DNA from 2 places in the Bradyrhizobium sp. HKCCYLR20261 genome. Region 2 is predicted to be linked to the other one. Evidence: predicted binding sites of a transcription regulator. Region 2 holds the regulator's gene; the other holds the start of a gene.
The links. The regulator PhoB, encoded in region 2, activates phosphate uptake and scavenging genes when phosphate is short. The targets are predictions, from matches to a motif close to TGTCATNNANCTGTCAT.
Positions count from the first base shown of each region.

Region 1: ACQR1L_RS10545 (alkaline phosphatase D family protein) is a predicted target of PhoB. The motif match lies at 2,764-2,780, and genes of this name have one in related genera.

Region 1 is NZ_JBNPUZ010000004.1:97,365-103,189, reverse strand. It holds gene ACQR1L_RS10565 (TAXI family TRAP transporter solute-binding subunit) at 1-66, shown strand, start outside; gene ACQR1L_RS10560 (YkvA family protein) at 180-596, opposite strand; gene ACQR1L_RS10555 (4a-hydroxytetrahydrobiopterin dehydratase) at 698-1,000, opposite strand; gene ACQR1L_RS10550 (TAXI family TRAP transporter solute-binding subunit) at 1,367-2,725, shown strand; gene ACQR1L_RS10545 (alkaline phosphatase D family protein) at 2,853-4,427, shown strand; gene ACQR1L_RS10540 (response regulator) at 4,450-4,824, opposite strand; gene ACQR1L_RS10535 (Crp/Fnr family transcriptional regulator) at 4,990-5,751, shown strand; gene ACQR1L_RS10530 (prolipoprotein diacylglyceryl transferase) at 5,819-5,825, shown strand, end outside.
Region 2 is NZ_JBNPUZ010000001.1:114,521-120,345, reverse strand. It holds gene pstC (phosphate ABC transporter permease subunit PstC) at 1-238, shown strand, start outside; gene pstA (phosphate ABC transporter permease PstA) at 287-1,132, shown strand; gene pstB (phosphate ABC transporter ATP-binding protein PstB) at 1,129-1,950, shown strand; gene phoU (phosphate signaling complex protein PhoU) at 1,979-2,695, shown strand; gene phoB (phosphate regulon transcriptional regulator PhoB) at 2,712-3,419, shown strand; gene ACQR1L_RS00540 (trypsin-like serine protease) at 3,514-4,830, shown strand; gene ACQR1L_RS00535 (HoxN/HupN/NixA family nickel/cobalt transporter) at 5,101-5,825, shown strand, end outside.

The sequences.
Region 1 (5,825 bases), on a different contig from region 2:
AAGCAGTACCAGGCCTGGGAGGCCGAGAAGACCGGCAGCGCCCGCGCCCAGGCGCGCGGCCGCTGACGAGACCGCCCGCCGGGCACCCCTCGGCTCTGTCGGCATGAACTGAAAAGCCCCGCTCGGATGTCCGAGCGGGGCTTTTGGTCTCCTGGGCATGCCGCCTGACGTGGCCACCCTCAGTCGCGATGATCGTCATCCGCCGAATCTTTCGCGGACCTGTCCGATGCGAGTCGCGCGAGCATGGCGCGGGCGGCGGCATGATGATCGGGCGTGATGTTCGAGGTCACCATGCGGATCGCCGTGGCGAGAACTGCCGCGTCGTCGGTGAAGCCGAGGATCGGCAGCACGTCCGGAACGAAGTCGAACGGCAGCACGAAGTAGGCGATCGCGCCGAGCAGGGACACCTGCACGTGCCGCGGCGTCTCCTTGTCGAAAGCGCAGTAGTAGGCCGCGAGCAGCTCCTCGGCGAACGGGAGCCGCGCGACGACCTTCTTGAACTTCACCCAGAAACGACGGCGAAGCGTCTCGCGATCCTGCGCCAGCCGCTCCGCCGGCTCGAAGCCGACGCTGTAGTCGGCCGAATCCGACACCATGTCCGATCTCCGGTTCCGAGGCTGCGCGGTGGCGCAGCCGTCGAGCCGACATGTGGGGATGACGACCTCTGCTGCAAGACGTCGCTGGGCAGCGATCTCGGTCAGTCGCCGATCTCGCTTGCGATCGCGTTCATTGCGGTGGCAAGCGCGATGTCGCGGGCGGTCACGCCTCCGGCGTCGTGGGTGGCAAGCACCACCTCGACCGTGCGGTAGACGTTGCGCCATTCGGGATGATGGTCCTGCTTCTCGGCGATCAATGCGACCCGCGTCATGAAGCCGAATGCCGCGTTGAAGTCCTTGAAGGTGAAGGTGCGGGTGATGGCGTCGCGGCCGTTCAGCTCGGACCAGCCGGAAAGCTCGCGCAAGGCATGGGCGCGTGCGTCCCCTGAAAGTGGTTGGGCCATCTTGATGTCCTCCTCTCGTCCTCTTCCTCGCACAGATCGATCCGTCCGGATCTCTACGGTCATCGCGCCGGTCCGGATCACGCGCCCCGATCCTCTCGGGCCGGTGACTGGAAACCGCTTCCCCGTCAGAGCCTTGTCACAGCAGCGCCGCCGGATCGCCGTCTCGCCATGGTTGTCTGCCCGAGCACTCGTGCCACGGTAACCATGACGCAGATGTCACCCCGGGCGGACAAGAAATTTGCTACAGTTCGGCATTATCGGAGGTCGAGGCCGGACGAAGCCGCCCCTGGCGTCGTTCCCCGGCTCGAGGTGACCGGAGGAACGGACCTGGCAGACACCCAGACCACGCCAGCACAGCGCTCCCAGATGCGCCCTGCCGTGTTCATCGTCATCGCCGGGATCCTCGCGATCGTCGGCGCTCTGGCGGGTGCGTACTATTTTGCCATGCGGCCGGTCGTGCTCAAGATCGCCGTCGGTCCGCCGAACAGTGACGATCTCAAGGTCGTCCAGGCCCTCACCCAGGCGTTCTCGCAGAACCACGCCTATGTCCGGCTCCGCCCGGTACCGACGGAAGGCGCCGGCGAGAGTGCGCAGGCGCTGGCTGCCGGCAAGGTCGACCTCGCGATCGTGCGCGGCGATCTCGAGGTGCCGAAGAACGCGCAGGCCGTCGCCACCCTGCGCAAGAACGTGGCCGTGCTCTGGGTGCCGCCGGCCGGCAAGGGCAAGGGCCGCAAGAGCGGCGCCAAGATCACCAAGATTTCCCAGCTCGCCGGCCACAAGGTCGGCATCATCGGCCGCACCCCGGCCAACGCCAACTTGCTGAAGGTGATCCTGCACCAGTATGGCGTCGATGCCGGCAAGGTCGAGATCGTGCAATTCCCGATCACCGAGGCCGCCGAAGCCGTCCGTAACCAGAAGGCGGACGTCTATCTCGCCGCCGGGCCGATCAACAGCAAGATCACCGCCGATGCGATCGCGGCCGCCACCAAGGACGGCGGCACGCCGACCTTCCTGGCGATCGATTCGGCCGAGGCCATCGCGCAGAACCATCCGGAGTACGAGGCCGCCGAGATTCCCTCGGGCGCGTTCGGCGGCTCGCCTGACCGTCCGGAAGACGAAGTCAAGACGATCAGCTTCAACCACCACATTGTTGCCCGCAAGGGTCTCGCCGATTCCACCGTCTCGGCCTTTACGCATCAGTTGTTCTCGGCCCGCCAGCAGCTGCTGTCGGAATTCCCGCTCACCGCCAAGATCGAAACGCCCGACACCGACAAGGACGCCGCGATTCCCGCTCATCCCGGTGCCGCCGCATTCGTCGACGGCGAGGAGAAGACCTTCCTCGACCGCTACAGCGACTACATCTGGTGGAGCTTGATGGCGCTGTCTGCGATGGGCTCGGCCGGCGCCTGGTTCGCGGGCTATCTCAAGCGCGACGAGCGCACCATCAACACCTCGCTGCGCGACCGGCTGCTGGAGATGATCACGATCGCGCGCAAGAGCGATTCGACCGAGGAGCTCGACCAGCTCCAGGCCGAGGCCGACGAGATCCTGCGCAACACGCTGACCTGCTTCGAGGACGGCGCGATCGAGCACGCCGCGCTGACCGCGTTCAACATCGCGCTCGAGCAGTTCCACAACGCGGTGGCCGACCGCAAGCTGATCCTGATGAGCATGCCGGCCAACCTGCAGCGGACCAGCGCTCAGCTCCGCGCCGCCGGGACGTGAGCCGGCGCCGCGCCTGCCGCGTGCGTCTCGACCAGCCGTGTAATTGCAGCGTCATCAATCTTTCCTAGGTCTGCCGGCCATGGCGCTGCGCGTCCTCTTTCGCGCGCGAGCCGATCAGGAGATTCCCATGACCGCTCATCTTGTCCGCCCGCCGTCGCTTCGTCTGTCGCGCCGCCGCTTCCTCTCGACGGCCGCTGCCGCCGGCGTCACGACGCTCGCGACCCCCTATCTCAGCCGCGCGGCCGACCGGCCGCAGATCACCCATGGCGTGCAGTCCGGCGATGTCAGCATGGACGGCGGCGTGGTGTGGGCGCGTGCCGACCGGCCGTCGCAGATGCTGGTCGAGGTCGCGACCACCGAATCGTTCAAGGACGCCCGCGCGCTGCCGCCGATCGCGGTGCTGCCGGAGAGCGACTTCACCGCCAAGATGCTGATCGACAATCTGCCGAGCGGCCAGGACATCTTCTACCGCGTCAAATTCCGCGACCTCTCCCACACCGCCGTCGAGAGCGAGCCGGTGGTCGGCCGCTTCCGCACCGCGCCAGGCAACAAGCGCGACGTGTCGTTCGTCTGGGGCGGCGACGTCGCCGGCCAGGGCTGGGGCATCAATCCCGACGATGGCGGCATGTTCACCTTCGCGACGATGAAGAAGCATCGTCCGGATTTCTTCCTGCATTCCGGCGACACCATCTATGCCGATGGTCCGATCAAGTCCGAAGTCAAGCTGCCGGACAACAAGGTCTGGAAGAACCTCACCGTGGAGGAGAAGGCCAAGGTCGCCGAGACGCTCGACGAATTCCGGGCCGCTCACAAGTACAATTTCCTCGACGAGAACGTGCGGGCCTTCAATGCCGAGGTGCCCATCTTCGTGCAATGGGACGATCACGAGGTGACCAACAACTGGTCGGCCTCCAAGGACCTGCCGGCGGCCTACAAGGAGCGCAAAATCCAGCTGCTCGCGGCGCGCGCCGCGCGGGCCTTCCACGAAATGTATCCGATGCGCGAGAGCATCGTTGAGCCGGGCCGAGTGTATCGCACGATCAATTACGGCCCGCATCTCGATGTGTTCGTGCTCGACGAGCGCAGCTATCGCGGCGCCAACGGTCCGAACCTCGAGGACAGCTATGGCCCGTCGTCCTACTTCATCGGGCCGGAGCAGATGCGCTGGCTGAAGCGGGCGCTGCTGAATTCGCGCGCGACCTGGAAGGTGATCGCCTCCGACATGCCGCTCAGCCTGATCGTCTATGATGACGCGGCCAACAAAAAGGGCTCCGAGGCGATCGCGCAGGGCGACGGTCCGGCGCGCGGCCGCGAGCTGGAGATCGCCGAGATCCTGCGCTTCATCAAGACGGCGCCGATCCAGAATACCGTATGGCTGACGGCCGACGTGCACTACGCCGCCGCGCACTACTACGATCCCAACAAGGCGCAATTCCAGGACTTCGAGCCGTTCTGGGAGTTCGTCTCGGGTCCGCTGCATGCCGGCACGTTCGGTCCGAACGAGCTCGACAACACCTTCGGCCCCGAGGTGCGCTTCATCAAGGCGCCCGGTCTCGACAAGCAGAACCTGCCGCCGTCGGCCGGCATGCAGTTCTTCGGTCACGTCAAGATCGACGGGGCGAGCGGCCAGATGACCGTGACCCTGCGCGACCGCGCCGACGTCGCGCTGTGGTCGACCACGCTCGATCCGAAACTGGGCTGACGGCGTTTCGCTGCGGCGACGACTAATCGCGTCGCCGCAGCACGACCTCCAGGGCATCGGTCGGGCAGGGCTTCGGCAAGCGCGGCCGGTCGGAAAACGCTGTGGGCACGCCGTCGGCGCCGTAGCCGGTCGAAAATGCGAAGGGGATGCCGAGCGTGCTGAGACGCTCGGCGATTGCAAAGCTCTTTTCGCGCACCAGGCCGACATCGAGCAGCGCGAACTCCGGCGCCCGCTCCTCGATCATGGCGAGCGCCGTGGCGACGTTCGCCGCGATCCTGACCTCGGCCACACCGAGATCAGTGATGGTGTCTTCCAAGCCGAGCGCAATGATCGGGTCGTCCTCGACGACCAGCACATGCTGATAGAGCTCGGGCACGCTGGGTTGCGAGCGGGTCATGTGATCTGCGGGTTCCAAGGTGAAACTGGCTCCCGCAGCCGGCGCCTCATCGCAAGCACGCTGGCGGGTCCTGGAACCGAAGCCATCATATCGGAGTTCCTGTGTCTGTGCACTTGTGAACACAAGAAGCACAGATCACGCACATGCGTAACGCGGGGGATTTCGATGCCGACCCAGACTGTGACGACACTTGCGCGTGAGCGACCCTACAACAATCTGCTGCGCCGGTTGAGTCCGCCGGATTATGCCCTGATCGCGCCCTACCTGGTCGAGGACCAGGCGACGCCGAGCGAACTGCTGTATCGCCCCGGCGACGACGTGCAGATCGTGCATTTTCCCTGCGGCCCGGCGCTGACATCCTACCTGGTTCCCAACGAGGACGGTCGCGACGTCGAGACCATTCTGGTCGGCCGCGAGGGCGCGGTCGGCGGCATCGTCAGCGAGGGTTTCCTGCCGGCCTATACGCGGATCGTCGTCAAGTTCGGCGGCCCGTTCGTCCGCTTGCCCCTGTCACGCCTCGCCGCGGCCAAGCTGCAATCGAAGACGCTGCGCAACGTATTCGCGCGCTATGCCGATTGCATGCTGGCGCAGATGTTCCAGTCGACCGCCTGCAACGCCATCCACTCGATCGAGCAGCGCACGGCGAAATGGATCGTGGCGGCGATGGACCGCACCGATGGCGAGCCGATCGTGCCGCTGACGCATGAGCAACTCGCGACCCTGCTCGGCGTCGGCCGCTCCTATGTCAGCCGTGTCGTCCAGACCTTCCGCGCCGAGGGCATTCTCGAAACCAGGCGCGGCGCCTTCATGGTGCGGGATTTCGATGCCTTGAAGCAGCGCTCCTGCCTGTGCAACGAGGCGGTGAAGACCCATTTCGAGGAGGTCCTGCGCGGCGTCTATCCGACCGAGCAGGCGGCCACGGCCTGACGAACACGTCATTGCCATCGGCGCCGGGACCTTGCCATAGTCCGGATGCAACCGGACGATGGGAGTCATGGACG
Region 2 (5,825 bases):
GCTCGGCGAGACCATGGCGGTGACCTTCATCATCGGCAACTCGTTCCGGATCTCGTCCTCGATCTTCGCGCCGGGCACGACGATCTCGGCCGCGATCGCCTCCGAATTCCAGGAGAGCGACGGCCTGCACCAGTCGAGCCTGATCCTGCTCGGCCTGCTCCTGTTCGTCCTCACCTTCTTCGTGCTGGCGAGCGCCCGGCTGATGCTGGCGCGGCTCGAAGCCAAGGCTGGAAAGTAACCCATGACGAGCGTCGAGATGTCCACCGTCGATACGCCGGTCAATCCCATCAACCCGATCTATGCGCGCCGCCGCCGCAAGGACATTGTCGTCCGCGGCCTGTGCATCGCCGCCGCGGCGTTCGGCGTCACCTGGCTGGCGCTGATCCTGTTCACGCTGTTCTATAACGGCCTCGCCGGCCTCAGCCTGCAGGTCTTCACCGCCGACACGCCGCCGCCGGGCGCCAGCGAAGGCGGCCTGCGCAACGCCATCGTCGGTTCGATCATGATGACCGTGATCGGCGTCGGCATCGGCGCGCCGCTCGGCCTGTTCGCCGGCACCTACCTCGCCGAATACGGCCGCAACGACCGCCTGACCTCGGTGATCCGCTTCATCAACGACATCCTGCTGTCGGCGCCGTCGATCATCATCGGCCTGTTCATCTACGGCGCCGTCGTGGTGCCGATGGGCGGCTTCTCCGCCATCGCCGGTGCGCTGGCGCTGGCCGTCATCGTGATCCCGGTCGTGCTGCGCACCACCGAGGACATGCTGCTGCTGGTGCCCAACCCGCTGCGCGAGGCAGCCTCGGCGCTTGGCCTGCCGCGCTCGCTGGTGATCCGCCGCATCGCCTACCGCGCGGCGCGCTCCGGCCTCATCACCGGCGTGCTGCTGGCGACCGCCCGCGTCGCCGGCGAAACCGCGCCGCTCCTGTTCACCGCGCTGTCGAACCAGTTCTGGAGCCTCAACCTCTCCAAGACGATGGCGAACCTGCCTGTCACCATCAACAACTTCGTGCAGAGCCCGTATGCCTATTGGAAGCAATTGGCCTGGAGCGGAGCCCTTCTCATCACTCTGGCCGTGCTCGCTTTGAACGTCGGTGCACGCATTCTCGGCGCCGAGAGGAAAACGAAATGACCGAACTGTCCGTCTCCGTCAGTCAGCCCGCTCACACCCTTCACGGCCAGCCGCTCCCCGAGGCGCCGGCCAAGGTGACCGCGCGCAACCTGAACTTCTATTACGGCGATCATCACGCGCTGAAGAACATCAACCTGACGCTGGGCACCAACCGCGTCACGGCGTTCATCGGCCCGTCCGGCTGCGGCAAGTCCACCCTGCTGCGCATCTTCAACCGGATGTACGATCTCTATCCGGGCCAGCGCGCCACCGGCCAGCTGATGCTGGACAACACCAACATCCTCGATCCCAAGCTCGATCTCAATCTGCTGCGCGCGCGGGTCGGCATGGTGTTCCAGAAGCCGACGCCGTTCCCGATGACGATCTACGAGAACATCGCCTTCGGCATCCGTCTCTACGAGAAGATCTCGAAGTCCGAGATGGACGACCGCGTCGAGAAGGCGCTGCGCGGCGGCGCGCTGTGGAACGAGGTCAAGGACAAGCTCAACGCCTCCGGCCTGTCGCTGTCCGGCGGCCAGCAGCAGCGCTTGTGCATCGCGCGCACGGTCGCCGTCCGGCCCGAGGTGATCCTGTTCGACGAGCCGTGCTCGGCGCTCGACCCGATCTCGACCGCCAAGGTCGAGGAGCTGATCCAGGAGCTCGCGGAGAACTATACGATCGCGATCGTCACCCATAACATGCAGCAGGCGGCCCGCGTCTCCGACAAGACCGCCTTCATGTATCTCGGCGAGCTGATCGAGTTCGACGAGACCAGCAAGATCTTCACCTCGCCGAGCGATCGGCGGACCCAGGACTACATCACCGGCCGGTTCGGCTGACGCCGACAGCATTCTTCAGGAGATCAACATGGCCAGTGAACATACCGCCAAGGCGTTCGACAGCGATCTGCAGGACCTGACCCGGCTGGTGTCGGAGATGGGCGGCCTCGCCGAGCGGCTGATCGTCGATTCCGTCGACGCGCTGGTGCGGCGCGACGTGGCGCTCGGCCAGAAGGTGGTCGCCGCCGACGCCGAGGTCGACAAGCTGCAGCGCATCATCGAGGAGCGCGCGGTGCTGACGATCGCCCGCCGCCAGCCGATGGCGGTGGATTTGCGCGAGATCGTCGGCGCGATGCGCGTCGCCACCGATCTGGAGCGCATCGGCGACCTCGCCAAGAACATCGGCAAGCGCGTCGCCGCGCTGGAGAGCGACTTCCATCCGCTGAAGCTGATCCGCGGCCTCGAGCACATGACTGATCTGGTGCAGTCGCAGGTCAAGACGGTGCTGGACGCCTATGCGGCGCATGACCTGCCGGCGGCGATGACGGTCTGGAAGGGCGACGAGGAGGTGGACGCGATCTGCACCTCGCTGTTCCGCGAGCTCCTGACCTACATGATGGAAGACCCGCGCAACATCTCGTTCTGCATCCATTTGATGTTCTGCGCCAAGAACATCGAGCGGATGGGGGACCACGCCACCAACATCGCCGAGACGGTGTTCTATATGATCGAGGGCCAGCAGATCATGGACAAGCGCCCGAAGGGCGACATGACCAGCTTCGCGACCACGATCCCCGGTAACTGAGAAAGACGATTTCGACATGGGTGCGCGAATTCTGGTGGTTGAGGACGAGGAGGCGCTGACGACGCTGCTGCGCTACAACCTCGAGGCCGAAGGCTACGAGGTCGAGACCGTGGCGCGCGGCGACGAGGCCGACACGCGGCTCAAGGAGCGCGTGCCCGATCTGGTCGTGCTCGACTGGATGCTGCCGGGCCTGTCCGGCATCGAGCTGTGCCGGCGGCTGCGGGCGCGGTCCGAGACCAAGCAGCTGCCGATCATCATGCTCACCGCGCGCGGCGAGGAGAGCGAGCGTGTGCGGGGGCTTGCGACCGGCGCCGACGACTACATCGTCAAGCCGTTCTCGGTGCCGGAGCTGCTGGCGCGCGTGAAGGGCCTGCTGCGGCGGGCGAGCCCGGAGCGGCTGGCGACAGTGCTTTCCTATGGCGACATCGAGCTCGACCGTGAGAAGCGCCGCGTGGCGCGCTCGGGCCGGCCGATCGATCTCGGCCCGACCGAATACCGCCTGCTCGAATTCTTCCTCGAGCATCCCGGCCGCGTGTTCAGCCGCGAGCAGTTGCTCGACAGCGTCTGGGGCCGCGACATCTATATCGATGAGCGCACGGTGGACGTGCACATCGGCCGCCTGCGCAAGCTGCTCAATCCCGGCCGCGAGCAGGATCCGATCCGCACTGTGCGTGGCGCCGGCTATGCGCTGGACGATCGCTTCGCCAAGTCGGAGCAGGCCTAACGGGCGAGCAGGCCTGATCGCGCGGTCATGCCGTTGCCGTCTTGATCCTGTGTGATCGAGTTCCCATCATCATGGTCGGACCTCGGCAGACGCAATGATCAGGACGCTCGCTATCTTGTTGGCCTTGTTGCTTGTGGCTGCCGGCAATGCCGCGGCCGCCGAGCTCGAGGACGCCGTCGCTGCGGCTTCGAACGGGCTGCCGGCGGCGGCGTTACGCCGGCTCCAGCCGCTCGCCGCCAAGGGCGATGCGCGCGCGCAGTTCAATGTCGGATTCATGCAGGCCTTCGGCCTGGGCGCCCCGCGCAACCAGGCGGAGGCGCTGGTCTGGTACCGCAAGGCCGCCGATCAAGGGCTCGCCGTCGCCCAGCATTATCTCGGCATCGCCTATTTCAACGGTGAAGGCGCCGCCCGCGATCACGGCGAAGCCGCCCGCTGGTTCAATCGCGCCGCCGCGCAGGGCTTTGCCCAGTCGCAATACATGCTCGGCCTGATGATGCTCGACGGCGAGGTCATGACCCGGGACGTCATCCAGGGTTATGCCTGGCTCGTGATGGCCGGTCGCAGCGGCGTCAGGTCGGCCGGCCGTGAGATTCAGAGAGTGAAGCTCAGCGAAGCGCAGCGGCGCCAGGCCGAGGCCACCATTGCCGCGTGGCGGCCGAAGCCGGAATCGGTCGATGCCGGGATTGCCAATCCGCGCGCGGAGCAGTTGCTCGGTCTCGACCGGCACTTCGGCGACGTCGTCGATCCCACCTCCTGGCCGGCCTCCTCGATCGGTGTCGTGACCGTGGCGCAATACAGCACGGGAGGTTCGTGCACCGGCACGCTGGTGGCGCCGCGCGTGGTGCTCACGGCGGCGCATTGTGTCTTCAACGGCGTCGGGCAGGTCAGCCCCGGCAACGTCCATTTCCTCGCTGGCATGAACAGAGGCACTCCCGCGGCCTCGTCGGTCGCCGACAAGCTGATCGTGGCGCCTGAGTTCATTCCGACCCAGCACGACAAATGGTCGCTGGACCGCTCGCCAGCCGACTGGGCGTTGATCATCCTGAAGGATGCGCTGCCCTCGAAGCCCGTGGCGGTGAAGTCCGTGGGCCGGGATGAGCTCGCGGCTGCGACCAAGGCCGGCGCCATCTCCGAGATCGGCTATGGCCAGGAGCGGCGCTATTCGCCGACCGGCCAGCGCAATTGTAGCGCAAGCATGACCAGGGACGCCCGTCTCCTGACCGTGCATTGCCTTGCCAATTTCGGCTATTCGGGCTCGCCGATCCTGGCCGAGATCGGCGGCGAGCCGGTGGTGGTCGGGATCTTCTCGGCGTTCCACGAGGAGACCCGGCTGATGTTTGCCGCGCCCGCCAGCCAGTTCGAGGCGGCCGTGCGGCGCGAGATCGCCGCGCAGAGCGCATCCGCGCGGTGAGGGGAGGGACAGGAAGAGGAAGAGAGTTGGACACCGGCTGGTCAATGTTTGTGCGTGACCGGATAGCGGATTGCCAAAGCAATGCCGGGGACCTCAGCCGCACGGGCGACGAGGGTTGATTTACAAGTGATTTGGGCGCGGCAGCGCGAGCCTTGCCTTTTGGCGCAGGTCTTGCTCTCTTGTCCGAGTATGACGATTTTGCCAATTGATCATCCTCGCTCCGCGCGTTTCGTTCCGGCTTGGCTGCGGCCGGTCGGGCGTCGCAATGCGATGCTGCTGGCCGGCCTTGTGCTCGCCAATGCGCTCGCCTGGGCCTGGGCGTTCGCGCTCTACGCCGACCGTCCGGCCATCGTCGGCACCGCGCTGCTGGCCTGGCTGCTCGGCCTCCGCCACGCCGTCGATGCCGATCATATTGCGGCGATCGACAATGTGGTCCGCAAGCTGGTGCAGGACGGCGATGCGCCGCGCGCCGCGGGTCTTTACTTCGCGCTCGGCCATTCGAGCGTCGTCGTGATCGCCACGATCGTCGTGAGCCTGGTCGCCGGCGCGGATCTGTTGCGGGAGGACAGTGCGATCCGCGCGATCGGCGGCGCCATCGGCACCTCGGTCTCGGCAGGCTTCCTGCTGCTGATCGCGTTGGCGAACCTCGTCCTGTTCGTGAACCTCTGGCGCCGCTCGCCCCGGTCCGAGACGGACAGCGCGAGCCCCGGCAACGGCCTCCTGATTCGTCTGCTGCGGCCCGTGCTGCGGGTCGTTTCGCGCGCCTGGCATATGTTCCCGCTCGGCTTCCTGTTCGGCCTTGGCTTCGACACCGCCAGCGAGATCGGTCTTTTGAGCCTGTCGGCGACCGAAGCGGCCCGCGGCGAGAGCCTGGTGCATATCCTGGTGTTCCCGGCGCTGTTCGCCGCGGCGATGGCGACCGTCGACACCGCCGACGGCATGCTGATGGTCGGCGCCTACCGCTGGGCGCTGACGGATCCCGCCCGCAAGCGACG